3 linked regions of the Desulfopila inferna genome follow. The protein of the gene in region 2 interacts with the protein of the main gene of each other region in a pairwise test. Links are inferred from orthologs where the notes say so. Each region holds a gene or a part of one and is shown on either strand. Other genes may lie near its edges. The genes, in order: JWG88_RS00855, rlmB and tsaE.

Evidence for each region.
Region 1: the proteins of rlmB (region 2) and JWG88_RS00855 interact in binary tests that used the Escherichia coli proteins (3 or more experiments, as listed by UniProt). The link is inferred for Desulfopila inferna from one-to-one orthologs.
Region 3: the proteins of rlmB (region 2) and tsaE interact in binary tests that used the Escherichia coli proteins (3 or more experiments, as listed by UniProt). The link is inferred for Desulfopila inferna from one-to-one orthologs.

What each region holds. Positions count from the first base shown.
Region 1 is NZ_JAFFQE010000001.1:208,360-218,551, forward strand. The notes cover bases 3,011-5,933. They hold JWG88_RS00855 (NAD(P)H-hydrate dehydratase), read right to left. Parts: upstream 5,315-5,933; coding sequence 3,707-5,314; downstream 3,011-3,706. Other genes in these bases: JWG88_RS00850 (CBS domain-containing protein), read right to left, coding at 3,261-3,710; dfsP (DUF166 family (seleno)protein DfsP), read left to right, coding at 5,794-5,933. Outside these bases: nadD (nicotinate-nucleotide adenylyltransferase), read left to right, coding at 1-624; JWG88_RS00840 (chemotaxis protein CheB), read left to right, coding at 718-1,923; ung (uracil-DNA glycosylase), read left to right, coding at 2,280-2,948; more of dfsP, read left to right, coding at 5,934-6,423; JWG88_RS00865 (LptF/LptG family permease), read right to left, coding at 6,450-7,652; JWG88_RS00870 (DNA topoisomerase IV subunit B), read left to right, coding at 8,014-9,840; JWG88_RS00875 (DNA topoisomerase IV subunit A), read left to right, coding at 9,888-10,192. UniProt on the Escherichia coli protein: Bifunctional enzyme that catalyzes the epimerization of the S- and R-forms of NAD(P)HX and the dehydration of the S-form of NAD(P)HX at the expense of ADP, which is converted to AMP.
Region 2 is NZ_JAFFQE010000005.1:55,769-66,002, forward strand. The notes cover bases 4,272-7,236. They hold rlmB (23S rRNA (guanosine(2251)-2'-O)-methyltransferase RlmB), read right to left. Parts: upstream 6,181-7,236; coding sequence 5,362-6,180; downstream 4,272-5,361. Other genes in these bases: rpsA (30S ribosomal protein S1), read left to right, coding at 4,272-5,325; gmk (guanylate kinase), read right to left, coding at 6,177-6,794; JWG88_RS13300 (DUF370 domain-containing protein), read right to left, coding at 6,797-7,090; JWG88_RS13305 (YicC/YloC family endoribonuclease), read right to left, coding at 7,111-7,236. Outside these bases: JWG88_RS13265 (FmdB family zinc ribbon protein), read right to left, coding at 1-3; murI (glutamate racemase), read left to right, coding at 759-1,535; JWG88_RS13275 (LolA family protein), read left to right, coding at 1,580-2,314; JWG88_RS13280 (RiPP maturation radical SAM C-methyltransferase), read left to right, coding at 2,259-4,097; more of rpsA, read left to right, coding at 4,132-4,271; more of JWG88_RS13305, read right to left, coding at 7,237-7,992; JWG88_RS13310 (OmpH/Skp family outer membrane protein), read right to left, coding at 8,397-8,930; JWG88_RS13315 (OmpA family protein), read right to left, coding at 9,121-9,642. UniProt on the Escherichia coli protein: Specifically methylates the ribose of guanosine 2251 in 23S rRNA.
Region 3 is NZ_JAFFQE010000001.1:312,496-322,600, forward strand. Bases 2,645-5,480 are described here. They hold tsaE (tRNA (adenosine(37)-N6)-threonylcarbamoyltransferase complex ATPase subunit type 1 TsaE), read right to left. Parts: upstream 4,386-5,480; coding sequence 3,903-4,385; downstream 2,645-3,902. Other genes in these bases: JWG88_RS01270 (EAL and HDOD domain-containing protein), read right to left, coding at 2,695-3,951; JWG88_RS01280 (cold-shock protein), read right to left, coding at 4,944-5,159; JWG88_RS01285 (extracellular solute-binding protein), read right to left, coding at 5,378-5,480. Outside these bases: cobU (bifunctional adenosylcobinamide kinase/adenosylcobinamide-phosphate guanylyltransferase), read right to left, coding at 1-38; JWG88_RS01260 (histidine phosphatase family protein), read right to left, coding at 31-621; JWG88_RS01265 (YcaO-like family protein), read right to left, coding at 854-2,608; more of JWG88_RS01285, read right to left, coding at 5,481-7,183; JWG88_RS01290 (3-isopropylmalate dehydratase large subunit), read left to right, coding at 7,422-8,708; JWG88_RS01295 (3-isopropylmalate dehydratase small subunit), read left to right, coding at 8,858-9,394; JWG88_RS01300 (DnaJ C-terminal domain-containing protein), read right to left, coding at 9,513-10,105. UniProt on the Escherichia coli protein: Required for the formation of a threonylcarbamoyl group on adenosine at position 37 (t(6)A37) in tRNAs that read codons beginning with adenine.

The sequences.
Region 1 (10,192 bases), on a different replicon or contig from region 2:
GGCGGCACTTTCGATCCCGTTCATGTCGGTCACATAGAACTTGCCCGGCATGCCCTTGAATATTGCCGTCTTGCAGAAGTTGTTTTCATACCGGCAGCCTCTCCGCCCCACAAGTCGCGGAAACACCTGACTGCCTTTCACCATAGAGTAGCAATGCTGACTCTGGCAACAGAAGGTGAAAGCCGTTTTTCCGTATGTGAAGTAGAAAAAGACCTGCCTCCTCCCACCTATACCGTAGACACTCTGAATCATCTTCTGCAAAAAAATACCTGCGCTACTGAATACTATTTTATAATCGGCATCGATGCTTTTCTTGATATTCATACCTGGAAGGAGTATGAAAAAGTAATCGGCCAGGTTCATTTTATCGTTGCTGCCAGACCAGGCTATACTGTTAGTGACCTGCAGGAATGTATAGCATCACTCCATTACCAAAAGAAAGTTGATCACTGGTATAATGCTTCGTCAAAGCGCAAAATATATTATCTCGAGCTTGAATTAGCTGACGTATCATCAACCGATATTCGAAAAACTGCTGGTAGTTCCACTTTGCCAAAGGATGCTATAGCACCCGCCGTATTTAAATATATTAAAGATCATAACCTGTATTCTTCCGGGAGATGATAGACGGCAGTTGCCCTGCCGCTACCCGGGAATCCACGGGCTGGAATAGATCAAACCATCAGGGGACTGGAGGGGAAATCTAAATTGAAGAAAATGGATTTGACGGAGCAGAGGGATCACGTTCGAGTCGTCATCGTGGATGACTCCATACAATACAGAACAATCCTCAGCCGATTACTCAAGGGACATCGGCAGATTGAAGTGGTCGGTGAAGCGGTAAACGGCATTGAGGCACTGGAACTCATTTTACAGGTGAAGCCCGATGTGATTCTCATGGACTTTGAGATGCCGCTGATGGACGGCATGACCGCACTGCAGCATCTCATGATTCACATCCCCACCCCAACTATTATGTTTTCAAGAATCACTCAGGCCGGTACTGCGAGATGTTTTGATGCCCTGAAAAATGGAGCAGTAGATTTTTTCTGCAAAGACAGTTTTCATACAACTGCATCGGACAGTTTTTTGCGGGAAGAACTCACTGAAAAGGTCATATGCGCCTCGGAAGTAACCATTGGTGCAGTTGAGCCGATCTTTGCCAAACTGCCCGCAGAAGACGGCAAAAAATCCCGGGTAAAAACTCTGGTCTTCTGTGAGGAATGTGGGTCGAAAGAAGAGCTGATTATACCAGAAAATCAAGATCAGGGCGGGGTATTATGCACCACCTGCGGTGAATATATTTCTCTTGAACAGCGAAATAAATATAGAAGGGCAAATTGTCTCTCAATCATCGTCGCCGGGGAAGGAGCATTTATTAATCTGCTCAAATTGGTTCCGCAGCTTCATCAGGATATGAATGGTGCAATATTTATTATTATCGATGGTACCGTAGAGCATGTTGATGCATTTGCTCAATATCTTGACGAAATCAGTACTGTGAATGTTGTCCGAATAAAAAACGGTCTCTCTATTCAGGGTGGCAACTGTTATGTCGGCTGTGATAATGAAAACATCTTCTTAAAACCTTTCAGTGCCGATTATTCTCTCAAATGTTCAGAGAGTGGTGTGGAGGATTTTCCTGTAGATAAAACAATCCATTCAATCGCCACGGTGTTCAAGGAGCGTACTACGGCAATATTTCTTTCCGGAAAGGAACGGCAGGGAGATTTCGGACTGATAAAGCTTCTTGAGAACAATGGAACTATTGTGGTATTAAACCCCGCAAAATGCCTCAATAAACCGATGGGAAAGAATATACTGAATAAGTTCAATGCACTTACGGCAACAGATGAAGACAGTCTTGCCCGGATAATCGGCAGGATTCATCTTCATTACCGAGATACCATTGTGACTGCATAGTCAATAACCCTGCAGGATAAGCGGCTTGGCTTCAGGAGCCAATGTATAGATCCCATTCATTTTTGATGGCGTCGCGATATGCGCCGACTTCGAGAAAGCCCTATCTTTGTTTTTCGTTTTCTAGGAGCCTGTCGGAGAAAGCACTTCTCGGAGTCTTCGCTTACCGGCCCATCTTGGCGTTGTTTTTAGAAAATCAATGCTCGCAGGTAAGCGCAGACTCCGATATTAAGTATATGGCTGTGCTTGATTTCCTAAAAACGCCTTAATCTGAGGAATAATTGCAATTCTCCGACACACTCCTAGTTGTTTGTCAGTTTTTCACGAATAAGGTTACTAATATCATTCAGAGAAAGAAAATGTTATGGGAAGAACAGGTGCCTCAGCTACAGCAGGGCTGCCATAGACAACTGCTCGAAAAGGCCCATGGAGAGCTCTCCGCCGGAAGAAAGGTGTATCCCCGACGGGAGAATACTTTCAATTCGATGCGATTGACGGCCTTTGATGCCGTCAAAGTGGTAATAATCGGTCAGGATCCGTACTTTAACGAACATCAGCGCCTTGGGCCTGAAGCCCACGGTCTCTGCTTTTCCGTGCAGGAGGGAATTCCCGCACCACCCTCGCTGCAGAATATCTTCAAGGAAATCAGGAGGAGCATATATCAGGATGATAAGGAGAAAGTATTTTCAACAGATCTGACCAGGTGGGCGCAGCAGGGAGTACTGCTCTTGAATGCCAGTTTAACGGTTATAGCCAAATCACCGAATTCGCATGCCAATATAGGCTGGCACAAGATAACGGATAATATTATTGAAACCCTTTCAAATAAAAGGGAGTTTCTGGTCTTTATGTTATGGGGAGCCTTCGCTCAGAAAAAGGCCGCACTCATTGATCACGATAACCATCTGGTATTGAAGACGAGCCATCCCTCGCCGCTCTCTGCCCATCGGGGTTTCCTCGGTTCGGACGTTTTTAAAAAATGCAATTATTATCTCGAAACCCGCGGAATTGAGCCAATTCAATGGTGATGGCGTCGTAAAAACTCTTCATCTGCGTCGTTGCTGCAAAATTTCTATCATTACGACGTACCTTAGTACGCCGAAATAATAGAAATTTTACGCGCCTAGCATATGAAGTTTTTTACTTAGCCATCCGAAAATTTAGGTTTTTACGAGTTTATCAATGGTGAAAATCTTGGAAAAAGCCCACATTCCGCATTGCAACACGGCCTAGGGTCGCGCTCGATACTCAGAGAGAGAGTGGGCATCGATTTTTAACCCCCTCCTGAAAATTTGCTGATCAACATAACCCCAAAAAGCGAGAGAGTTAATTTCCAATGTCTACGAGATCAAGGTCTTGATAATATCCCTTCGGCCGATTACACCGACCAACTGATCACCCTCGACCACGGGGATGGTATGGATCTTTTTCTCAGCCATTATGGTGGCGATATCTTCGAGCAGTGTTGATGTATTTACCGTTTTTACGTTTTTAGTATAAATTTCGTTGACGGTGACACCGGTGATCTTCTGCATTTCTTCACGCATTTTCTCTTGACTTTCCAGGTAGATGACCGAATCAAGTATGTTGATGACAGTGGGGATGTGGACCTTTTTCTGCTGATAAACCAAATCGTTTTCCGTGACTACTCCAATCAGGGTGTTGTTGGAATCAACCACCGGAGCACCACTGATATTGTTTTCCGTCAACAGTTGTGCAAGTTCGCTGACGGTTGTCTGCGGAGTAACGGTTATGACCTTGGTGGTCATGATATCTTTAGCTTGTTTCATAACGTCTCCTGTTGAAGGAATCTCCTCAAGGTAAATGGAATCTGATCGGCAACCTCTGTTGCGCTGAATCCGTAGCCGGCACGAAGATGAAGTTCATCCGCGGCGGTACCGTGCAGAAAAACACCCGCGGCTGTGGCCTCGAGACAGCTGAGTCCCTGACTTATCAATGAACCTATTACTCCACTCAGCACATCTCCCATACCGCCTGTAGCCATCCCCGGATTGCCGCTGGTATTGATCATGGCATATCCATTATCAGAGACAATGACGGTTCCGTCTCCCTTGAGCACGATAATAACCTGTTTATCATTGTTGAACGATGCATGTGCTTCACGAGCAGCCTCGAGTCTGTTATCCTGGATCGTTTGGGTGGTAGTATCAGTCAGCCGTGCCAATTCTCCGGGGTGGGGAGTCAGGATTCTCGGTCCGGCCGGTTTTTGAATTTTCTCACGATGCCGGGCCAGAATATTCAGGGCATCGGCATCGACAACCATGGGGCGCGAAACGTGATTGTACAGATGAACGACAAGTTCGGCCGTACGCTTGTCCTGCCCCAGGCCCGGTCCGATGACGATAACATTTTTATTATTCAAATGTTTTATGATAAAGGGGAGATCACTGACATTGATAATAGATGACGATGTCGGAAGGGGCAGTGTCATCGCCTCGATCACGCTGCTTTCCAGAATAGCATTAAGGTCATAAGGGGCAGCGAGTGTGACCAGGCCGCAGCCGCTGCGTAAAGCACCTCTTGCCGTAAGAACGGCAGCTCCGGTTTTGCCTGCGGAACCGGCGATGACAAAGAGATGACCGTGGGAGCCTTTGTGTGATGACTTATCACGGCTCAGTTTTTTTAGCCAGGTCCCGGCAATGTCTTCGGTAACGAGTTCCGTGGGAATAGGAGATTTGGCAAACGCTTCCGGCGGTATACCGATATCGATTATCTGCAGCGTTCCAGTGAGTTCTGAACTGCCGTGCATGATTTGGCCCGGTTTGGCGCAGCCGAAGGTGGCGGTGAGATTCGCAACGACGGAAGTCCCCAGAATCCTACCACTATCGGAGTCCATTCCTGAAGGAATGTCGACGGATACAACCGGGACATTATGGGCAAAATCGGGACGATTGATCAAGTTGATCGCATTGGCGAAATGACCTTCCAGGCTTCTAGAGAGTCCGGTGCCGAAAATAGCGTCGATCACGCAATAACATGGTTTCCCTCGTGATTCAATCTGTTTGTAGAGAACCGGAACGGTTTCGACCCTGGTCGAGTTGTCGACCACATGAAATGGGAGTTTGAGCTGCCTGATAATATTGAGGTTGACTGCTGCATCTCCTTTGAGCGAATCCGGACTGACCAGAAAGAAGAAGATAGGATGGCAGCCTCGCTGATGGAGATGCCGCCCTATGACGAGTCCGTCACCCCCATTATTGCCTGGTCCGACGAAGATAATGGCGAATTTGTCTTTACCGGGTCCAAGTTTCTGCTCCATCATCAAGACGGTGCCTAAGCCGGCATTTTCCATCAAGACTATTCCCGGGATGCCAAAATGTTCTATGGCGCATCTGTCCAAAGCCTGCATTTCATGTGCTTTCGGCAGTTTCATAGAGTTATCTCCAGCGGAGTGATGTTGTGTCTTTTAATAAAGAGACAGAGTGTTCTTATATGAAGTAATGCTGAATTAGCTGTTGTGCAACTAACATGTTATATTTTAACGTAATTAAGGATGCTCTGCCATAAAATTATAATTCAATAGAGCCCGGTTGAGTTTCTTGTAGGTATATTTGAGCTGTTCTGCTTTTAAGTATTTTTCGATTTTCTTGTAATGTATGACTATTTCCAGGAGTGCCTAAATCAACTGAACCCGGTAAGCGTCTGGCTTATAGATTATAGCAACAAATCGAACTTTCTCGAAGTCTGCGTTTATCGCAGAGTCCATCTCGGCAACTTCGATGAACGATATACGGGATAATGGTACTTGACAAGGCTCCATATCAGGCGTTATCAATTCAATCATGGATATTCGGCAGGTGCAGATTAGACTCCGCACTCTGCATCGTATAGATTTATCTGACAGGTGAAAATATGGACATTATTGTTTTTCAACAAAACGGCTCGGCTCTGAAAAAAATTGAGGGCATCAAAAAATATGGTCGACAACTGATCATTAAGGATCTTTTTTCCATTGATGAAGGTTTTCCAGAAGTTGTTGAATTTCCCGAAGAGTATGTCAAACAGGATTTTCAGGGGGATCTGGTTTTAAATTTCCTTAAGCATCCTGATTTGTCAGCTTATCTGGTTGAGTTGTGTGAGCAAAAAAATATACCGGTTGTAACTACCGGAAAGCCAGGAAAAGGGTATACGCCTTTTACCTGCTGTGGTCTGGGCAGAGGTGAGAAACTTGGAGAATATGGCAGACAGTTTGGTTTTCCGGAATACAGTGTCGAGATCGAAAATGACCGTATTGTCGGCATTGAGGTTTTGCGTGGAGCGCCTTGCGGAGCAACCTGGGCTGCAATTATCGACACAATCGGAAGTCCGGTTCAAGAGGCCCTGGTTAAGCTGCCGTTGCGAGTGCAGCAGAATTGTTTTGCCAATCCAGCCGCCTTTGATCCTATTTCCGGAAAAAGCCCTGTTCATTATGCAGGATATGTACACCTGGCGGCGCTTAAAAAAGCAATCGAAGATGCCACCAAGCTCCAGAAAACAGAATAATGCAGGAAGAGGGACTATCAAACTTCTTATTTGTTGCGTTGTTGCCTTTGGAGCTTCATTTCGTCCAGCTTTTGGCGGAGCACGATGAGTTTGTTATTTAAAGCCTCTGAAAAGAGAGGCTTCTCGCTTGCAACTCGATAGATTGCACCCATGGTGAGCAGGGAAAAGAAGATGTTTGGCGCCCACATCGAAAGACCAACGGGTAAAAGTGAATCTTCAGCCAGTGTCTTGCCGATCGTATAGACAACATAGTAAAAAATAAAGAATCCCAATCCAAGAGGAATGCCGATTGCTCGTTTGCCGGGACCTGACTGCAGACCAAGCGGCAGGGCCATCAGGCTCATGATCAGGCACCCCACCGGAAGAACCAGTCTTTTGTGAAATTCAATGAGATAGTCACGACCGGTCTCACTGTGGGAACCATGGGTTAATGCCGCCTGCCGGAGCTCCTTCATATTCATTGCCTTAATCCCGACCACGGTGTTTTTGGTCGCAGGAAGGGTCAGGGGAATGTTGACCGTATATCTGTCGAAAATGACAATCTGGCTCTGTTCTTCTCCGGTTCGATGAAGGCTTCCGTTGAAGAGATCTATGGTGACAGCCATGTCCTTTATATCTGCCGACATACCACCTGTTTGTGCCATGGTAATAGAGGGAGTGCTCTGACCCCGCATGTCCGATACCCAGACATCGCGCCATTTATTCGTCTGCTCATCTATATCTTCAACGTATACAACAAGATCTCCAAGTGCAGCTGTAAATTCCTTCTCTTTTATTCCCCTGTCGATCTTCTCCTTGGTAAGCTGATAGAACAGCTGTTTCATGGCAATTTCACCTGCCGGGATAAGATTAATGGAAATGTAGGCTGATATCATAGAGATGAGGAGAGACACAACGATGACGGGAGGCAATACATTGTAGAGACTGATGCCGCATGCTTTAAACGCCAGAATCTCAGCATCATTGCTGAGTCGGGTGAAGCCGATAATTACCCCCATCATGGCTGACATGGGTATGGAATAAATCATCATATTAGGAAACAGATAGGACAACGACCTGATGAAGTCAGAGAAGCTTATGTCCAGTTCCAGAACAACATCGAGAAAAGGAATCAGCCTTACCAGAAAAAAAATGCAGTTCATTATAATGAAACTTGCAAAAAATGGAGCAAGCATCTCGGTGGCAAGATAACTGTAGAGAAGTAATGGTTTAGGTCGTATTTGAGTCATGCTTTAGAACTGCGGGAATATAATCTCATCTCATCCGGTAAATGGTATACGGCGACAGGCCAAGAGAATACAGAATAAACGATAAAGCAACAAGTGGGAAATAAGAATATTTTTTCTTCCCCTGCAGTAGAGTGCCGGGCATGCTGCAGATGTGATCCCGATCACGCCATCCCATGGGTTGTGACCGCCTGTTTATGGTGGGAAAGCGGCAGAAGCCTTATCGGGAAGAGAAGGATTTTTGTTGAAAATCAGAATATTTTATCTTTTGCCGATAGCAGAGATTTGTTGATAAAAAAACTCAAATACAATAGTATTTCGACAATTTCTTCTCGTTCCCTAAACCATAATAAATGCCTAAATAATGAGTACATCCGCAGACATATACGACGAAAGCAAAATTAAAACACTGAGTTCTCTGGAACACATTCGCAAACGGCCCGGCATGTATATCGGACGTCTGGGCGACGGCAGTAACCAGGATGACGGCATCTATATCCTGCTTAAGGAAGTAGTTGACAATGCCGTTGATGAGTTCATCATGGGATCCGGCAAAAGAATCAATATCACCATCGGTGACAACGGATTCGTGACGGTCAGGGATTTCGGCAGGGGTATACCGCTCGGCAAACTGGTTGACTGTGTGTCCACCATAAATACCGGTGCAAAATACAATACGGATGTCTTTCAGTTTTCGGTTGGGCTGAATGGTGTAGGCACAAAAGCAGTTAACGCACTTTCACGTTTTTTTAAGGTATCCGCATTTCGCGAAGGCAAATTTGCCGCGGCAATTTTCAAACGGGGGAAGCTGGTCTCTGAAGAGAGTGGCGAAAGCACTGAAAAAAACGGCACACTTATAGAATTCGAACCTGACCCTCAACTTTTCCCGGAATATTTCTTTGATCTGGAATTCATAGACAAAAGACTATGGAGATATGCCTATCTCAATGCCGGCTTAAAGCTGTATCTCAATAAAAATTGCTATTATTCATCGAAAGGACTCCTTGATCTCCTCGAGAAAGAACTGGACGGCGGAGAATTATACCGGCCCATGTACTACAAGGACCCCACCCTGGAATTTGCTTTATCTCATATCGATTCCTATGGCGATACCTACTATAGCTTTGTCAATGGTACCTATACCAGTGAGGGAGGAACGCACCTCTCCGCCTTCAGAGAAGGTATATTAAAAGGAATTAACGAATATTCCAGTAAGAAGTTCGTCAGCAAAGACGTGCGTGACGGTATTTTCGGGACGCTTGCCATAAAAATTAAAGAACCTGTTTTTGAGTCTCAAACAAAAAACAAGCTCGGCAACACCGAGATACGTTCCTGGATCGTCAATACCGTCAAAGATGCGGTTTCCAGTGCGTTGTACAAAGATACAGATGCCGCGGAGATAATGATTGAAAAGATCCTTCGCAATGAAAGGGTGAGAAAAGAGCTGCAGAGCGTGCGTAAAGAGGCCAGGGCCAAAGCCAAAAAGGTGGCACTGAAAATCTCCCAGCTCAAGGATTGTAAATATCATCCGGCCAGAAACAAACCATCTACTGACGGCAGGGAAAACATGATCTTCATCACCGAGGGCCAGTCGGCGGCCGGTTCGATTGTTTCCTCGCGGGATCCGATGACGCAGGCGGTTTTCTCCCTCAAGGGAAAACCTATGAATGTTTTTGGACAAAAGCTTGCCATATTGTATAAAAACGAAGAGTTGTATTCATTGATGCGGGCGCTTGATATTGAGGATTCCATTGCCGGTCTGCGTTTTGATAAGGTAATACTGGCAACCGATGCCGATGTCGACGGCCTGCATATCCGTAATTTACTGCTCACCTTTTTTCTGCATTATTTTGAACCTCTGGTGAAGATGGGGCATGTCCACATCCTTGAGACACCTATCTTTCGTGTGCGCAACAAGAAAGAGACCATATACTGCTATTCCGAGAAGGAAAGGGAGGCGGCTACCAGAAAACTCAAAGGACGCGGCAAAGATGCCAAAAATGTGGAAACCACACGATTCAAGGGATTGGGGGAAATTTCACCAAAGGAGTTCAAACAGTTTATCGGAGCCGATATCAGGCTGCGGACGGTAAACATGGACTCGGTAAGCGAGGTGGCGAAAGTACTCTCATTTTATATGGGCAAAAATACTCCGGACAGGAAACAGTATATCATGGAACATCTGGTTTAGTACCTATCCGGAAATATTAACAGATACATATCACTGCAGACGTAACTATGTACACACCCCACGGAAAACTACACAGGCTTTTTGATGAAAACTTCCTTGAATATACCTCTTATGTAATCAGGGAAAGGGCCATACCCGATATCGATGACGGTTTTAAGCCTGTACAGCGTCGAATTCTGCAAACATTGTATAATATGGATGACGGCCGTTTTCATAAGGTGGCCAATGTCGTCGGGGAAACAATGAAGCTTCATCCTCACGGCGACGCCTCTATTTTTGCCGCTTTGGTCAATCTGGCCAATAAGGGTTTTCTCATCGAAACACAGGGAAATTTCGGCAATATTTTTACCGG
Region 2 (10,234 bases):
CATTACTCTACTCCATTGCAACTATTATATTTTTTTCAAAATAACTATTATTGGATCAGCCACTGCCTGATGATACACGATTTTTTAGTTGAATCAAGGTGTTCACTAGTACTCATTTGATACGTGCATAAAACTTCCTCGCCCGGCACGGATATCGGTAAAAAATCATCCAGACCAGCTACTGAGGATACACCAGTTCAACTATATGGCTGCGACTTGGTTTCCTGTACCCAATCTGAGGAAAAGTACCTGTTCTCGCATACACTCCTAGTGGTGGACCAGGGAAAATCCTTTCCCAAAATAATACCATAGCGGCCTTCTGTCAATAAGCTAAATCGCTGTGATATTCTCTTTTAGGACATCTTTGTTTACCGCCCGGGAAGGATATTACAGGATTCGGGCACGACTCAGCGGAGCAGGCTAAAAACCTATGGTGTTACTGAAAACCGGCAATGCCGGAAATCGGGGTTCCCCAACGCCCGAGGTTAAGCCCTTACGGGGGCTTACTTAATCAAGCTCTTGGCTTTTAGAGACTCACAGATTACTTTCTTGTTTTTGTGCAAGAAAATAATCTGTCTAAAGGTTTCTTATCCAGCCCAGCTGGGTTAGAAATCGTTCTTGTCGTTCCTGTCCGGTTCTGGTATATCCCTGTTTGGTTGAGAAGAGTGATAGTCGCCTCGTTGTTGGTCAATCTTCTGCCGAATAGTTTTAATAAAAAACCATAATACAACTACTTTGATATTTCAGACGTAACCCCTATGATAGGAATATTTGACTCCGGCATAGGAGGGTTGACGGTAGCCCGGGCAATAGAATCATTATTGCCGAACCGTTCGCTTCTCTACTTCGGTGACACCGCCAGAACACCCTACGGAACAAAAAGCGCGGAAGTCATCATTGACTATTCCCTGCGCAATGCTGAATTTCTTCTTGAAAACGGGGCAAAGCTCATTGTTATCGGCTGCAACTCCGCTTCAAGTGTCGCTACAAATAGCCTGCGAGCTGAATTTGATGTTCCTGTGCTCGAGGTCATCGGACCGGCAGCGGCAAAAGCCGTGGCTGTCTCCGTTTCAGGCAGGATTGGCATCATAGGTACGCGGGCCACTATTAACAGCGGTATATACGAGCAAAGCATCGGCAGTTTGAATCCCGACTACAAAGTATTTTCAGTTCCCTGCCCTCTGCTTGTGCCCCTCGTTGAAGAAGGATGGACCACCAGACAGGAGACCAAGATGATCATTCGCCGTTATCTCCATCCACTTAAGGATAAACGGATCGACACTCTTATTCTGGGATGCACGCATTATCCGATGCTCAAGCCCCTGATTCAGGCGCGCTCTGGTAAAAGGGTCACCCTCATCGACTCCTCTGTCGAGGTTGCGTATTCCCTGCGGGATCAACTTTTGTCCTTACCGGATTCTCCGGAAGAGAAAGGTATTGTGGAACACCGCATATATCTCTCGGATATTACCGAATCCGCCCGTGTAATCGCCTCAACAATATTCGGCCGCCCCGTGGAATTGTTATCACCATGAAAAATATTTCGCTCAGCATATTTAGTACGTTACAGAAGGTATCCTTGTTTTTTTTCAAGAAAATAATCGGTCTAAAGGTTGTTATCCAGCTCAGCTGGGTCTGTTTCTTCTTCTCTTGTATGTCACTCGTCTGGATGCCTTCCGCCCTTTCCGCAACAGAGGATGAGAAACCGCTGCAAATCGCACAGCAATTGGCTGAACACCTCAGTTCCCTCGACAGCCTGAGCTTCACCTTCACTCAGCGCACCATGGGACAAATGAGCGGTCGCCCCCGCCAGGCCAGTGGACAGGCTTACTTTGCCAAGACCGATGAAGGTGCAAAAGTGCGCTGGAATTACCAGACCCCCGATAGCCAGGTAATACTGAGCGATGGTACCACTCTGATCATGTATTTTTCAAACCTCAACCAGATGATTGTTGCCCCTGCAGATACCCTGCAGCAGGATATAACCTATTCCTTTTTCACCGGACAAAGCGATCTGCACCATGACTTTATCGTCAAGGAAGGACCCGAGCTTGAGGAGACCTCGGAGATAAACGATTATGCGTCAATACTGCTCGTTCCCCGGGAAACCAGGTCGCAGATCAAGGATATTCGCCTGTGGTTTTTGGATACTACTCAAATTAAGCGGATTGAAATCAGGGACACTTTCGATACCGTCACCCTGCTGAATCTCAGCAATATCAAAGAAAACAGTCTCACCGCAAGCGGTAAGCTGATTGATGAGGATTTCTTTCAGTTCACCCCACCGGAAGGCACCGAAATCATCCACCAGTAAGATGGCCGTCAGCGACACATCCTCGACTATAGCCCTGATCTCCATGCCCTGGTCCTTATTTAACCGACCATCCGTGCAACTGGGGGCGCTGAAGGCCTATATTGAAAATAACAGCGATATCGCTGTTGACTGTTTTCATCCCTATCTCTCCACTGCCAAACATATTGGAACTGATATCTATACCTATCTTTCTAAAAACAGCTGGTCAGGTGAAGCCATCTATGCCGCCATTCTTTTTCCGGAAAGGCGCGAGCAGGCCGCCAGGCTTTTCCACAGGAGCTGTGCAGACAATCCCGAAATCGCCGGGAAGTTCGATGCCATTTACAATTCACTGGAGAACCAGCTGAATGAATGGACCAGATCAACCGAATTTAAGGGTTACCGGCTCCTCGGCTTCAGTGTCTGCTTCAGTCAGCTCTTCGCTTCCCTGGCGGCGGCAGTCAGGATCAAAGAGATAACACCTGCTACTCCTGTGGTCTTCGGAGGTTCCTCCTGCGTCGGCAATATGGGAGATTCGATGAGCCGTGCTTTTTCTCAGATAGACTATGTCATCAAAGGAGAAGGCGAAAAGAAACTTCTGAATCTTTGTCGTGCCTTGGAAAAAGGCAATGCACCGCCTTCGCAGACGAGTGTTGCGGCAGCCGACGGAAAAACCAATGCCATCGCTGATTTGAATACCTTGCCAACACCTGATTACCATCCCTATTTTAATGAACTTGAACATGTCTTTCCCGGCAAACCCTTCAGTCCGGTGCTGCCGATAGAATTCTCCAGAGGGTGCTGGTGGCGGCACTGCACTTTCTGCAATCTCAACCTGCAATGGCATGGCTATCGTCGTAAATCTGCAGCTAAAATGAGCTCTGAGGTAAAGCAGCTGCATGACCGGCTCCACTCTCTTGATTTTACTTTCTGCGACAATGCCCTGCCTGTTTCGGAAACTGATATATTTTTTTCCACCATTCGGAAATGGGATATCGATCTGCATTTTTTTGCCGAGATTCGAGCGATTAAGGATCCGCAAAAACTTTCACTGTATCGCAGCGGCGGACTTACCACGGTCCAGGTGGGAATCGAATCTTTTTCCAACTCCCTGCTGGCGAAAATGAACAAGGGTACCACGGTTATCGAGAATCTGGCAGTGATGAAGCACTGTGCGGAAAACTCAATAACCCTGGATGGTAATCTGATCGTTGAATTTCCGGGTTCATCAGAACAAGAAGCAGCTGAGACCCTTGCAAATCTTGAGTACGCCCTACCCTTTCACCCACTTTCCGCAGCGACGTTTTTTCTGGGCTCGGGCTCTGCTATAGACATAAATCCCTCGGAATTCTCCATCCGTGCCGTAACTGCACATGCCCATTACAACGAGCTCTTTCCTTCAGCGATAATGGAGAAAATGGATCTGCTTATAAAAGATTATCGTGGTGATAAATCAATTCAGCGCATGCGGTGGCAACCGGTGCGGGAGATGATCCGGAAATGGCAGGATGTCCACAAAAAACGCTGTAAAGATTCCCCTCTCTTAAGTTACCGGGATGGAGGCTCGTTTCTTGTCATCAGGCAGGTTCGTTCCGAGGAAGCGCCACTGCTCCACCGACTGCGGGGAAAGTCCCGCAAGATTTATCTTTTCTGCCGAGTGATACGAAATTTAGATGAAATTACCCGGCAGTTTCCGGAACTGCCGCGGAAAACCCTCTTGAATTTTTTCGATGACCTCAGTAAAAAACAGCTTCTTTATCAGGAAAATAAACAATTTCTGGCTCTTGCGATTCGCTCGCATTAGCTTCAATAGAAAAAAATCTATCGGGTAAAAAACAATGGAAAATTTTAGTGACAGCTTTGAAGAGCTCTTTAAATCAGAAGAAAGCAGGAATCTGAAAAAGCTCTCCCCCGGAGAAAAAGTCAAAGCCGTTGTTGCCGGAGTGAGCGGAGAGAATATTTTTCTTGATGTAGGCGGAAAAAGCGAAGGAATTCTCGAAGCTGCCGAGCTGACCGATGAAGAAGGCAACATCACTGTTCAGCCCGGCGATACCGTCGAAGTTTATTTTCTTCAGGCCAAAAAATCGGAGCAGGTCTTCACCACCAGGCTCGGCTCAGGCGCCAGCCTGGCCCATCTTGAAGAGGCCTGGCGAAACCATATCCCCGTTGAAGGATATGTTAAGGCGGAGATAAAAGGTGGTTTTGAAATCACTTTATCCGGCAATGCCCGAGCTTTCTGTCCTTATTCTCAGATGGGACTACGCCGGGTTGAAGATGCGGCCGCTGCTTATCTCGATACCCGCATGACTTTTCTTATCACGCGTTTTGAAGAGAATGGACGCAATCTGGTAGTTTCCGCCCGCGCCGTTCAGGAAGAAGAGAGGGAGCGGCAGAAAGCGGCACTCCGGGAAACCCTTGAGGAGGGACAGATCGTCCAGGCCACTATCACCTCGATTAGAGATTTCGGTGCCTTTGCCGATATCGGCGGGGTCGACGGCCTCATTCCCATCTCCGAGGTCGGCTGGAGCAGAGTGGAGAACATCGACGATCATTTTTCAGTAGGCCAGCAAGTCAATGTTATGATCAAAAGCATCGACTGGGAAAAAGATCGTATTTCCCTGAGCCTGAAAGAGACCCTGGAAGACCCATGGGACAATTTCATCAAGAATTTCCCGGTCGGCTCAAAAATCCAGGCAAAGGTTTCCCGCCTCGCCCAGTTTGGCGCTTTTGTTACCTTGGTTGAGGGAGTAGATGGCCTGCTCCACATCTCCAAACTTGGCGGCGGTCGCAGAATCAACCATCCCCGGGAGGTTCTTGAGGAAGGGCAAGATATCGAGGTGATCATTGAGGGAATTGATGAGGATGAAAAACGAATAAGCCTTACGCCTTCGGATTACCAGACGCCGGAGGACGAGGCGGAGATCGAAAGGCAGGAATATACGAAATATAAAGCGGGCAGCAAGAAGAATGATGCGGATACAGGTAGCCTGGGAGCTCTTCTCAAGGCGAAACTCGAGGAAAAAAAGAAATAAGAAAATAAGAGGGCTCTTGCCGGCTTTCGAACCGCGTTACTTCTTGGCCATATTCTGACGCATCGCTTCAAACATGATAACAGCAGCGGCAACGGATGAGTTAAGTGAATCAAGCCGGCCGATCATGGGGATGGCGATCAGGAGATCACATTGTTTTCGCACCAGCGGCCGGATACCTTTGCCCTCGCCACCTACGACAATACAGGCGGGCAGGCACAGATCTGTTTGATAAAGCGACTGCGACTCGCTCTCCTTAACTGCCCCAAATACCCAGGCACCGGCGTCTTTCAGCTGCTGCAGTGCTGTGGCCAGATTTGTCACCTGACAGATATCGATATGAGATATGGCCCCGGCCGACGATTTTGCCGCTATGCCGCCGAGTGGCGCAGATTTCTCCCGGGTTATCACGACACCGGCCACACCCGATGCATGGGCTGAGCGGATGATGGCTCCCAGATTGTGAGGATCCTGCAGAGTGTCACAGGCCAGCAGTCTGGGCCGCTCACCCCGACTCACCATTTTCCTGAATTTTTCCACCAGTTCTGCAAAGGGCAGTAATGGTGTATGGCTCATTCTGGCAACAATTCCCTGATGACGAATCTGTGAGCTGTTTTCACCGGCAAGCTTGAGTGTTGAAACGAAGGAAAGCTTAATCCCATGGAGACGTGCACTTTCAATTATCTCTTCCCATTTTGTTCCCCGCTTCTCCTTGACCAGTATCAACTCGGCAATCCGCTCTGGTTCCTCCTGAAGTGCCTCAAAGACCGGATGAATTCCCCAGATAAGATCATCGCTGAGCGTTAACCGCCTCTCTCTATCGCCTGCGCCTGCTTGCCGGGATCGTTGATTTTTCATGAGCACCACGTCGTATAAGGTAAAGGTGATCCGGTGATATGCCGGCGATCTCTCGACCTCTGAGCAAGAATGACAGCTTCAAACATCCGCGCGGCCTCATCTATTTTTTCATTGATGATGACATACTCAAATTCATTAATGGCCTGCATTTCCCGGCGAGCGTTTTTAAGGCGCGTGATAATAGTCTCATCATCATCAAGTCCCCTTCCGCGAAGGCGTCTTTCCAGCTCCTCAAGGCTCGGCGGAGCAAGAAAAATATACAGCGCTTCGCTTTCCCCGGATTCACGAATGATCCCGGCACCCTGAACGTCAATATCCAGAATCACATCCAGACCTGCCGCTCTCTGCTCCTCGACCCCTCGCCTGCTTGTGCCATAGAGGTTTCCATGGACATTGGCGTCTTCGAGAAAATCCCCTTTCTCCTTCATGGACATGAAAACGCTGCGATCAATAAAATGGTAGTCCACCCCATCTTTTTCACCCTTGCGCGGCTCCCGCGTAGTATGGGAAATGGAAAAGGCTACGCCCTCCAGATCATTCATCACTTTTTTCAGGATGGTGGATTTTCCGGTCCCTGAAGGAGCGGACAATATAAAAAGTTTTCCAACGTTCATGACTAAGCTGATACCTTTTGTTTATGCGCAGTAACAAGGTCCTCGAGATGATAACGGGTTTGCAGCGCCAGCATGCGCTGACCGATAGTTTCCGTCTGCACGGAAGAGAGAACGATATGATCGGAATCCATGATGATGATTGAACGGGTACGTCTCCCTTCGGTCACATCCAGCAATTTTCCATTTTTCTTGGCGAGCTCCTTGAGCTTACGGGCAGGCGAAGAACCTGTGTTGATAACCGCAACGATTCTGTCGGCCATGACCGTGTTCCCATATCCCACATTCAGCAATTGCATATCTTTCTCTCTCACAGTCCTTATTCTATATTCTGGACCTGTTCACGTATCTTTTCAAGTTCGCTTTTCAGGTCGACGGTGAGGTGCGCCGTTTCAGCATCGTTGATTTTCGATCCCAGGGTATTGACCTCACGTAAAAATTCCTGGATAAGAAAATCCAGCTTTCTCCCGACACTGCCGTTTTCTTTAAGAAATCTTTCGAACTGATCAATATGGCTACGCAGTCTGACCAACTCCTCGGTGACGTCTGTCTTATCCGCCATTATCGCCACTTCCTGACTTAAACGCAGAGGATCAAGGTCAACATTTGCCAGCAGTTTTTCCAGTCGTTGACGCAGACTCTGTTCCCTTTTTTCAACCAATGTCGGTACTATTATCTCGATTCTGGCGATGTCGGCAACAAAAGCTCCAATCCTTTTTTGTAAATCGGCGCGAAGACTCTCCCCTTCCTGCTTTCGCATCTCCTCACATCCCTGAAGTGCTTCAGTCACGGCCTGCTCAATGACTACCCAGACACTCTCAAGGTCCTCGCTCTGCTGTTCCCTGACCAGAACATCGGGATATGAGGCAAGCTGAGAAAGGGTAGTATCATCCTTAATCTTGAGTTCTTTGGCCATTTGCGCCAGAGTCTCCCTATAGGATGCAGCAAGTGCGGCATTGACGGAGAGTTTCTGCAGATCGGAAAAATCTCCCTGAACATTGAGGACGAGGTCTACTCTGCCGCGCTGGTGATAGTCAGCAACTTTTTTGCGTATTCTCTCTTCCAGGGCAGTATACCCGCGCGGTAGCTTGATTTTAACGTCAAGAAAGCGGTTGTTGACACAGCGGATTTCAGTAGTCCAGACCCTTCCGCTTTTCTCAGACTCTCCCCGGCCGAAGCCGGTCATGCTTTTCACTGTCATCAGTTATACCTGCAGTTATTTATAATATCGTTAAGTGGCAATATTAAAACTCCCGATGGAGAGAAGATATAAGCCCGGAGAAAGGTAAGCCATCATAATCCGATGTCCAAATGGGATATGTATCTTCGTATAGAGAACAATTCACAGTTATCAGATACATTCATTATTCGTTTTTCTTTTTTTTCTGACAGTCTTCCAGGAGAAAGGGCTAAACATGGTTTTCCCTGCTCGAAACGAAACTATCAGCAATGAGCTAAAAACCAGCAGTTTACCATGAACGGTAACTGTTCAGATAGGATCCTGCTGAATAATCACCTCGAAACAACAAAACGATGCCGGAGAAACTCTCCGGCATCGTTTTCTGTTGGCGATTCTCTGAGCTGACCTCTGTCAGAGGTCATCTACTATTTCATAGCCTTATTCAGCTCTTCGATAAGAGCGTCACTGATATCCAGGTCTTTATTATAAAAAATAACACCATTCTTGGAATCCAGGATCATGGAGTAGCCATTTTTGTCACCGTATGTATCGACAACACCCTCAAGCACTTTAATAATGGGTTCAAGCTCTTTGTCCTGCAGTCTTTTCATTTCCATGCCGGCATCTTCGGTTTTGGTCTGCAGGTCACGGCGCTTTCTGTTAAACTCAAGAATTTGTTCTTCCTTCTTTTCCTTACTCCAGACAGAACTCTTCTTCTCTATCTCTTCCTGAAGTTTCTCCAACTCTTGCTGGTCCCCTCTGAAGGCAGCCTCCAGCTCGCTCTTTTTCTTCTCAAAAACCGCTTTCGCCTTTAAACCGGGCTCTGATTGAACCAGAACCTTCTGGACATTCATTATCCCAACTTTTAAAGCATCACCTTGGGCAGCAAGAGCACCCAAGCTGGTACAGAGGCTTAAGGAAAGACAAACAACAAGAATTTTCAGATACTTAAGGCACATATTTATCTCCGGCTTTGCTCTACTTTTTTTTAACTTCATCAAGCTATTTTTTTTCTTCAGATCCAATCAAATTATACGCTTCCAGGGAGCTTTCCGTTATTTTTCAAAAAAAATATCGTATTGCAGCTCACTCCCTGGCATGTCTGCCTGTTCAGCAGCTCATATGTTATTGGATCTAAAGAACTATAATTTACTCGATTATAACAAAATCATCTCTTCTGTTCTGGGCATAGGAAAGTTCATCATGACCATGAAGAAGAATTCTTTCCTCGCCGTAACTAATGGTGGTCAATCTGTTCTCATCAATACCGAGGTTTTGCAGATAATTTTTGGCACTGAGTGCACGGCGTTCACCCAAGGCCATATTATACTCATTGGTACCACGGGGATCGGTGTTACCTTCTATGCGGACGCTGACTTCATTGTTTTCCTTCATGAAATCACCATTAGTCACTATTCTGTCCACTTGATCGTCCCGGATGCTGGAATCATCAAAATCAAAATAGACCGGCAGCATAGGAGCGGATGTACGTCCTTCGGAAATGGTAGGATTCTCCGGGGAATCCAGCGATTCCGGTTGGCCCATGACCTGGCTTTCCGGATCTGTTGGAGCAAGCTCTTCGCCGGTACGGCTATCCGATCCACAACCTGAAAGAGTAAGAAAAGAAAAAACCACACCAGCGAGCAGCAACACCTGAATCCTGTTTGTCATAGTTAAAACCTCCGTTTGCTTAGTAATATATGAACAAAATCAACCAAGCCGATTAACTTGCTGTAGCATTATTTTTCAGATCAGTCAGCAGATTAGTGAGCGGCCTTCAGCCCACTAAATATAAAAGAAAACGTACTAATTTCAAGTACTATTTTCCGTTTGGACTTTTCTAAATATAATACCGTCTACCTCGATCACTCTAAATAAAAGATCATATTAGGAATTTCAAAAAAACTGAATCGTCCACGATGGACAACTTACCGCTTCATTCAACCCGCAATACCACCATTCTCTTGTAATTTGAGTATATTAAGTTTTAAACAGGCTATATAGTACTCATACCTTAAAAAATTACAATGGCTCACCGAAGGATTTTTTTATTGAGCAGCAGATCAGCCGTGTTGGACATTGCCGTAACTCTTTTTTTAAAAAAAGCACGGTCCCCGATATATTGAGTACCTCTTACGTAAAATTCTCTGTCCAGGCAGATTATCTTTACCGAGAAACATTTTGCAATATCACTTCCTGGTTTTTCTGGACAAAGGTATCTGATTTCTGTTAGTGAACGTACCAATTTTGTTGGTTTCGTAAA
Region 3 (10,105 bases), on a different replicon or contig from region 2:
CTTCTTGATCCACCGGTAACGAGAATAATATCAGACACGTATCACTCCATTGTTTAATCCTGTCAAAATTCCGCCATCGCTATGCAGGTCAAGTATGGTAAATTTTCCGCACTCGACCTTAAAGTATAAATACGAGTCAAAAGATAAATTCAGGAAACGGCAAACCAGGTGTCGAATTACCCCCCCATGGGAAATGATAAGAATTTTCCCGGCTTCGGCGGCGTGAACCGAAGAGGCAAAATCATTGATGCGCTCATAAAAATCAGCTAGCTTTTCCCCTCCGGGAAAACAAAATGAACTGCCGGCACAACGCCATTCCTCTACCAGATCGGGCGACGAGCAGGCAATTTCAGAAAAAGTTTTCCCCTCCCATTTTCCGAAATTGATCTCAGCTATTCGTTCATCGTAAATTACATCCCGATGAAGCCCCAAAGCCTCTCTGGTTTGTCGGCATCTTCTCAAGGGGCTGCAGAAAATTATCGGAAAGGAATGCCGGGCAACATATGGAACTTGAGCGAGAATCTCTTCTATTCCATTTTCTGATAATTCTATATCGGAAACACCTACATATCTGTCGGTGAGCGTTGTTGAGCCATGTCGCAGCAGAAAAATCTTTTTCATGAAGAGTTTCTCGTGTCTCAGGAAATCAAAAAAAAATGCACATTTTTGAAGCCGAAAATTTATGATAATAAAGATGACCCCACAAATTATCAAGTGATTTCAGGAATGGGCTTTGAACAGGTCAATAGATGGAAAGGCAGGATTTCATCTTATAATACCTTACATTGCTTGTATTTTCTGTAGCACAGGTAAGTGAGGGAAAAGTCGATGCCATGCCATTTCCCTCACTATCTCATTTTTGCTTTTCCGCTAGAAGCCTATCGAGATAATCCTGTGCAAAATCCAGGGAGGAATCCAGAGTCAGTGCAAGGGTGAAAAATTGTACAGCCTCATTATCTTTTCCTAATTTGGCGTAATTTACCCCAAGATTGGCGTAGTCCATTGCCGAGGTCGGATTAAGATCGACTGCGCGTTTGAAACACTCAATGGCTTTCTCGTACAGTTCTTTTTTAAAGTAACATACGCCGAGAAGATTATAAAGATCGGGGCGTTCATCATCTTCATGACATCCCTTGATAAGAGCGGCAATAGCAGCATCATATTGACCTATCTTGGAGAGACAGTTGCCTTGATAGGAATAGATATATGGCAGATCCTCTTTTTCCGGATCAAGCAACAGAGATTTCTCAAAATGTGGCAGCGCTTCTTCATAGAGCTCGAGGTTAAATAGATTCCGGCCTCGATAAAATTCAACATAGTAGGTATCCGGCGACACTTCGCTCATCCGGTCCAGAGCTTCCTCAATTTCACCTGGATTGTCAATAAGTTCAACCACCAGCTTGGCGGCAAATAATCCCACTGAACGGATCATCGAACGCTCACGAAAATGGGCTCCGGGAATGATGGTATAAAGAGCTGGAATTTCAAGATCTTCATGAGCCACATCAATCATGAAAATGTCCATTCCGATTTTCTCAAGGGCGGCTGTACAGTTTTCAACCTCAACCTTGATATTATTGTGAGAGAGATCGTTCATCCTGGAAACAGTTGTGTGCAGGCCCGGATTGGTCACATATTCAACTTCGGCAAGCGAAAGTGGTTTGGGAAGGCCCGAGGCAACGTAATTTGAATTGGAGTTGAAATCACCGGCAAGCTGGGCAACCTCGGTTATCGCCCTGATTATGGCCTTCTCTGCATCAGGGGTTGTCCCGGCTGTGTAAACTATTTCACTCTTCTCCGGAAATGTCGCAGGATCAACAGCAAGAGCTCCTACCGTACAGATTCCAGTATTCAGTGAAAAATCATTAAGATAAAGCTGAATTCCATTTTTTTCGAATGTGTCAATAAGCTTTCGTGCGACTGGATCTTGCACAGAGTCAGGATCTATTGTCGGTGTCGCCATTTGGTTGTGGGTAATTACCGAGCAGACATGTCGTTCAACGATCTCACTGATTCCCTGCAGAGCCGCCTCTTCGTAAGTATTACCGGCCGAAGGACCGTTAAATTCATTGATCGCATAGAACCAGGAAAAGGGAATCAGAACCTCTTCGTTCTTGGTAATATTGGTGGCCCAGGTCCACTGCATGGGAATTTCGGCAAGAAGTCTTTCCAGGGTTGCCTCGTCGGTTTTTTCATCATGGACAGACTGCAGGAGGTAATGAAGCTCCATCACCGGATATCCCTGAGAACGCATAGCGGCATAGTCCCCTGTGATGAAGTTGGCGGCAGAGTTCTTAAAGGAGAAGAAGGAAAAACGTTCAGCAAGTTCCATACAGGCGGATGCCTTGGCCTGCATAGGGGAGGCCCCTTTGCCCATCTGTTTTTTGGTACCGATTATATTGACCGCATCTTCCCCGCACACGCTAAAGTAAACCGGGATATCAAGTCTGCCGTTATCGATCCGTTTCACTTCACTCAGGATTTTGATATTTGGTTTTTCCAGTTTAGCGTAGAAACGCTTAACTGTTTCTTCAGGCGAAATTGCCTTATCCTGATCTATAGTAAAGGTTTTGAGACAGTCCGAAAATGTAACTTTTTGCTTTTTCATAATATAAAAGATGTAATAAATTTTATGAGAACAGTCACTGAGCATGATGCTTACTGCTCTCTTTTGCATTCAGATTGAGATAAAAATCATTCCTGGTTGAATGATTCGGCCCACCTGAGAGATTCGAGGTAAAATTCTACTACTTTTCCACTATCAATTGCAGCTTTTTTATGGGCATATTTAAAAGCTACCCAATTGCCGGTTTCATAACTTTCCAGAAGGCGCAGAAAAAAGAACAGCTCACCCTGCCGGTGCAGAAGGGCCGACTGGATGTTCCATGACAGAGGAAGCTTGCTGAAAATCTCTTCCATATTCTTATCGAGCATTGCGTCAATGAGGGAGAACAACCCCAACAGGAACATCTCACTGCTGTCTCTACCGGTTTCAATGCCGACCAGTTCAAGGAAACGGGCACGGACGATGGAGAGGCGGATAAGCTCAAGAGGCTTGTTTTCAGCAAGTTTGCTGGTGACGATGAGACTTACGAAAAGCTTGAAACTTTTCTCCCCGAGAAAGCTTATAGCCTGTTTGATCGAAGATATCGGCTGCAGCCTGCTGAAATGAGCAGAGTTGAGATAGTTTAACAGCTTATAAGATATGGAAACATCCTGGATAACCAGTTCTTCCAGTGTGGATATATCGAATTCCGCAGAATTGAGCTGGGCCAGCAGCTGCAGCATTATCAACTGAGATGCAGAGAGTTCTTTGTTTTTGAGGATCTCCGGTCTGGAAAAAAAATATCCTTGAAAATATTGGAACCCCAGAGAGGCTGCGGCGTTAAACTCTTCATATGTCTCTATCTTTTCCGCAAGGATTTTACAGCCTCTGGATAACAGCGAGGTGATCATAGTTTCGATAGTTTCTCTTGAGGTCAGGCGAAAATCTATCTTTACGATATCGACAAGCTCGAGCAACTCATCGAATGATCCGGAATAGACGAAATCATCGAGGGCCAGCATATATCCCTGCTCCTTCAACTCCCTGCAGGCCTGTATGGTCTTTGGATCCGGTGAGACGCTTTCCAGTATTTCAACCACCAGTTTATCTTGAGGAAAGAGGTGCGGCGTTCCTTCTTTAATCAAATCTTCTGTGAAATTAATAAAAGCTGGCTTACCTACGGCAATTCTGTCTATTCCGACGGTGAAAAACGAAGAAGACAACAGGCTGGTTGTCGCTGTATCTCCATCTATGTCCGGAAAAACATTGGAATTTCCTTCCCGGAAGAGAAGTTCGTATCCAAAGAGTATTTTTTCTCTGTCGAATATTGGCTGACGGGCAACAAAAACGTCCATCATTATGACCTTGAGACAGTTTTCAGTAATACAGTAACTCTTTCCTGCCATAAGGCTTCCGGGTATGTACAAACAGCAACTCTTGCATTCTGACCACTGCCGGTGAGAAAAATTGACAATCTGTCCTGCGGCAGAATATCCAAGGCTTTGCCGGCCCATTCAATCACCGTCACACCTGATCCGTAAAAATATTCATCAAGTCCCATTTCCACGACATCATCGCTGTTCGACAGTCGGTAGAAGTCCATGTGATAGAGTGGTATAATGCCTGGATATTCGTGGAATATATTGAAGGAAGGACTGGTCACATAGCAATTTTTGTCAATGCCCATTCCCAAGGCAATAGCTTGGGTCAAGGTCGTTTTTCCGGAACCCAGCTGACCGTCCAGACAAATAACATCCCCTTGGCCGGCGAGTTTTCCGAGACCGATACCGAATTTCTTGGTTTCTGTTTCTGAATCCAGTGTAAGTTTAATGGTTTTCATGTATGATCTTGTAAAAAGTCATGAATTTGCCGGGATGGTCTCTGCGATAAGCACCCGTACGGGCATCAACTCCGACTACGAGAAGGTACGATATACCAGGCGTAGTAACTGAAACGGCGATTTGGCAGTACATGTGGTCCGGCGAATGGCATTTTCAGATCTACAACGATGCAGGACCGGGCATTACGAATCCACATATGCATCTGAAGGATGTATTCCAGAATTTTCATCAAGGGAGAGAAGGACTACCAGAAATTGAGCGGAAATGAAAGGAATAAAAAAAGCCAGCCCGGATATTTCACGAGCCTGACAGGCTCGCTCGAAGGGTGAAAAGTTGTTTTTCATTTATGGTTACAACTTTGTGCTCTGGAAAATTTTCCATACTTATGTCAAAACTCATTGATAACGGTAATTCTTTTTAAGAAATGGTTCTTCATGTTCGGGCCGGTGCTGTCAGGCTTGATGATTTGGTCTGTCTGCGGCTGAATAGGAAAATTAAAAAAAAAGCCCGCCGGTACAGAGAACGGCGGGCTTTTAGGCATGATGACGAAGAGACGGCTACATCATTTTAGCGACATTTTCAGCCTGCAGACCTTTATCGGTTTTTGCTACGGAAAACTCAACGTTTTCACCTTCCTCCAGGCTGCGAAAGCCTTCGCCCTGAATGGCGCTGAAGTGCACGAAAACATCGGCCTCTCCATTTGGTCTCTCAAGAAAGCCATACCCTTTGCTTGCATTAAACCACTTCACCTTTCCCTTAACACGATCTAACATACTCAAAACCCTCCATTGAACGACAGTATTTCTGTCAACCTTAAACCTTGGCATCCCTTTTCCCCGAACAGCTGCGAAATGCCTAACCCAATAGAAGGTTATCAAAATTCAAAACTCCTAGTCAAGGAAAAAAGGCCGAAATACTTCAATAGAACAATAATTTAAGAAAATTAAAAGGTTAGTAAAATGAAAAGCCACTCAGTTATAATAACACTACTTTATTTGGCCCACCAGGTCATCAGCAGTTGGAAATAGTTATAGTATTTAGGCAAAGTCCGTGGGTGTTCAAATTTATCGTAATAGGCCAATCTGTGCCCGCTCACATGCCAGTTGGGAACGACGTAAAAACCGTACCATAGTACTCTGTCAAGAGCCTTGGTGGCTGCTGTCAGTTCATCCTGGGTTGTTGCGTAGATGATTTTTTCGACCAGGGCGTCAACGGCTGGAGAACGTATTCCTGCAATATTACCTGATCCTGGCTTGTCGGCAGCTTCAGAATGCCAGTAGTTCTTCTGTTCATTTCCAGGGGATTGGGACTGGCTGAAAACACTAATGATCATATCAAAGTCGAAATTCTGTACCCTTTCAGTATACAGAGCCTGATCCAGGACCCTGTAATCTGCCCTGATTCCAAGCCTGGAGAGATTCTTTACATAGGGCGCCATTACCCGGCTGAAACTGGGCGAAACCAAGAGAATCTCAAACTCAAACGGCTGCCCCTTGTCGTTGACCAGCCCCCCATTCTCCACCTGCCAGCCGGCTTCATTGAGCAAGGCTTTGGCTCGCAGCAAATTTTCGCGACGGTCGCCCTCCTCTTCATTAACCGGCGGTTGCAGTGGAGTCGTGAAAATTCGTTCGGGGAGTTCGTCTTCAAACTCCTTCAGATATTGCAGTTCAAGCCCCTGCGGTTTATCCGTTGCGGCAAGATAGGAATTACTGAAAAAGGAATCACTTCTGGTGTACTGATTGTAAAAAAGCGATCTGTTGGTCCACTCAAAATCGAAGGCAAGAGATAATGCTTCCCGGACCCGAACATCGGCAAAAAGAGGATTTCTCAGGTTCATGACCAGCCCCTGCATCCCGGCATTATTCATGTGGGGAAACAGTTTTTTTACGATGGTGCCGTTTTCAAATTTCGGTCCGGTCATATCGCGGGCCCACTGTTTGGCAATATTCACAAAGAGCACGTCAAATTCACCTGCCTTAAATGCCTCCACCGAGACGGTCTGATCTTTGTAGTACTTTATGGTAATAGTATCGAAATTGTACATCCCTCGACGTACACTCTTCTCCTTTGCCCAGTAGTTGGGGTTTCTTTTGTAGACGATGGTCTTTCCCTGAACGATCTTTTCCACGATATAGGGACCAGTACCCAGAGGCGGAACACGTAAATCTTCCTGACCGAACTCATGTTCTGAATAAAAGGCCTTGGAAAAAATTGGTATTGACAGAGCGATCAGTGGCAATTCTCTGTTTTTCTGGCTGAATATGAACTTTATGGTATGTTTATTCAGTATTTCAGCACCTTTGATATCAAAATAATAATCTGCATAAAGGGGGTGAACTTTGTTGCTTTTCATAATGTTTAATGAAAATAGAACATCTTCAGCGGTAACTTCACTCCCATCTGAGAAGGCGGCGCCCTCATCGAGCACCAGGGTCATGGAAAGTTTATCCTCAGCCACCTCGATATCTTCGGCAATGAGACCGTATTTAGCAAATGGTTCGTCAAGGCTCGAGATCGCAAGAGGCTCAAAGACCAGTTCCTCAAGACCAAAGGGAGTGATACCTTTAAGTGTATATGGGTTCATTTTATCAAAACCACCTATACTGTGAAGAATGAGCCGTCCACCCTTGCGGGCCTCTGCAGAGGTATACTCGAACTGTTTAAAACCTTTCTCGTATTTTAAAGTATCGTCAATCGATAGGCCATGTGCACCATAAGAGATTTGAGTGCCATGGAAAAAGAAAGAGATTATGGAGAAGAAGAATAGAATCTTCGGAAATGTAATAATTTTTATCATCCGTATTTAACCTGATTAAGAGATAGACACTCTGGCTATATTGCCAAGGATCCTGTTTTTAGAGGTTGATTATATAATGGCAATATTACCATTAATCGGGTAAATTGTCAGCCCTTCCTGACTCGCTTGGCTCAATATTCTGGTGAGCGCAGAGAGGTAATTCATCAATATCCGGCAACATTTTTATATACATTCAAGGTGTTGGTTAATAGCTAATGAAACGTACTGGAGTTAACGAATGGGAAAAACCATTGCACAAAAAATATTCGAGGCCCATCTCCGTGATAATCCCACCCCGGAAAATATGGTTCTCGATCTTGATGTGGTGATGTGCCATGAAATTACCACACCCATCGCCATTATGGATCTTGTCGAAAAAGGTATGGATTCAGTCTTTGATCCCAATAAGATCAAGGCTGTAATCGACCATGTGACACCTGCAAAGGATTCCAAGACCGCTACCCAGGGAAAGATCCTGCGTGATTGGGCAAAACGGCATAATATTAAAGATTTTTTTGATATTGGGGCCAATGGAGTCTGCCATGCATTGTTCCCTGAGAAAGGATTTATACGTCCCGGTTACACTGCCATTATGGGAGATTCCCATACTTGTACGCATGGCGCTTTCGGAGCATTCGCCGCGGGCGTCGGCACAACCGACCTGGAAGTTGGCATCTACAAGGGCGTCTGTTCTTTCAGGAAACCGAAAACCCTCAGAATCTACCTAACCGGCGAACTTCGAAAAGGAGTCTCTGCAAAGGATGTCATTCTGGCCATAATAAAAAAGATTACTGTAAACGGCGGCACGGACAAGGTAATCGAGTTTGTTGGACCGGTTGTCGATGCTTTCAATATGTCGCAACGGATGACACTCTGTAATATGGCGGTGGAGGCTGGTGCTACCAGCGGAATCTGCATGCCAGACAGAGTTACGGCAGAATATCTCTGGCCATCCATCAAGGATGATTACATCTCTCTTGAGGCTGCCGTCGAGGACTTCCTTAAATGGCATTCAGATGAAGATGCCGTCTTTGAGGATACCATACATATTGATGTCAGCACCCTGGTTCCCCAGATGACTGTTCAGTTTAAACCGGACCAGGTGGTGGATATAGAATCGATCGAAGATACAGCCGTCGACCAGGTCTATATCGGTTCCTGCACCAACGGGCGCATTGAAGATCTGCGCGAAGCCGCTCAAATACTGAAAGACAGATCTCTTGCACCCGGTGTCCGGGGAATAGTGACTCCTGCCACCCCACATATTTACAGCATGGCTCTCGATGAAGGTCTGATAAAGATTTTTATGGACGCGGGTTTCTGTGTTCTCAACCCGACATGCGGTGCCTGTCTGGGCATGAGTGCAGGTGTGTTGGCCGAGGGTGAGGTTTGTGCCTCTACCACCAATCGAAACTTCAACGGACGTATGGGCAAAGGCGGCATGGTGCACCTGCTGAGCCCCTATTCCGCGGCTGCCGCAGCTGTAACCGGCAGGATCACCGATCCTCGCACCTTACTTGATTGATAGAATATAAAAAAAAGCTTGATCCACATCGATGTAGATCGAACTTTCTTGAAGTCGGAGTTTATGCCCGTACGGGTGCTTGTCGCAGATTCCAACCCGGCAACTTCGATGATTTTTGACGAGATCATCTTGATTAACGAGGAATACATATGAAGACATTTGGCGGTCCAGCTCTTTTTCTGGACAGAGACGATATAAATACCGATGAGATAATACCCGCGAAATACCTCACGGAAATCACCAAAACAGCCTTAGGTCCTCATCTTCTTGAGGATCTCCTGGTAGACGATCAGGCTTTCGATAATCGATCGCAGCAGATGAATGAGGCGAAGGTCATTGTCACCCGGGCAAATTTTGGCTGCGGTTCTTCACGCGAACACGCCGTCTGGGTTTTTGAAGTGAACAATATCAACGTAATTGTTGCTGAAAGTTTTGCCCGCATATTCCGGCAGAATATGTTCAACTGCGGGATTCTTGCCATCGAGCTGCCCAAAAAGGATATAGACAGAATTCTTGCCATGACCGGCAAGGTCGAGATTCAGGTCGATCTGGAAGGGGAAACACTGCAGGCTGAATCATCCGACGCCGCCTGTGATTCGGTGACCTGCAAGTTTGAACTTAATCATTTTGACAGGGATCTGGTTGGAGCCGGCGGCTGGCTGGCCTACGCCGACCAACGTTATTAAGTTCCCGATCTTCATTTTCTTGAGAGGTGGGTACTTTTCAAGGAGATGTCTTAAGGGTAAAAAATCAAGGGCAGCAGGACACTGGTGTGTGTCTGTTGCCCTTGATGGCTACCTGTAATCACATACCGTGTTCTTTCAACTGGTTGACCAGTTCCTTTTGGGCTTCGGTCAATTCATGGGGTACGCGAATCCCTACTTTCACATAAATGTCGCCTCGATCTCCTAACGGGCCGTGAGGCAGACCGTGCCCCTTAATCCGAAGTCTGGCATCGCATGGAGTTCCGGGTGGGACTTTTACATTAAATTTTTTCCCTTCCAGGGTGGTTACTTCCACCTGTGTGCCCAGGCAGGCCTCACTGAATTGTATCTGCACCGCCATAATAAGATCGTCGCCATCACGCGAAAATATTTCATGCGGCATCACATCTACTTTTAAAAAAAGATCTCCCGGTACACCGCCCGCCGGGGCAACGCCGCCTTTACCTTTTAAACGAAGCTTTTTGCCCGCTTCTATGCCGGCCGGGACTTTTACCGAAACATTTTGAATCTCGCCGTTTTTTCTCAGGGAAATATTTTTATTTGCTCCTTTCATGATATCATCAAGAGAAACGGAGAGTTGATACACCATATCCTGGCCTTTGGCCGGCTGTGCATACCCTCCGGAACTGCGGCCCTGCATATCTTCCGCCCCCATCTTGAAGAAGGAAGAAA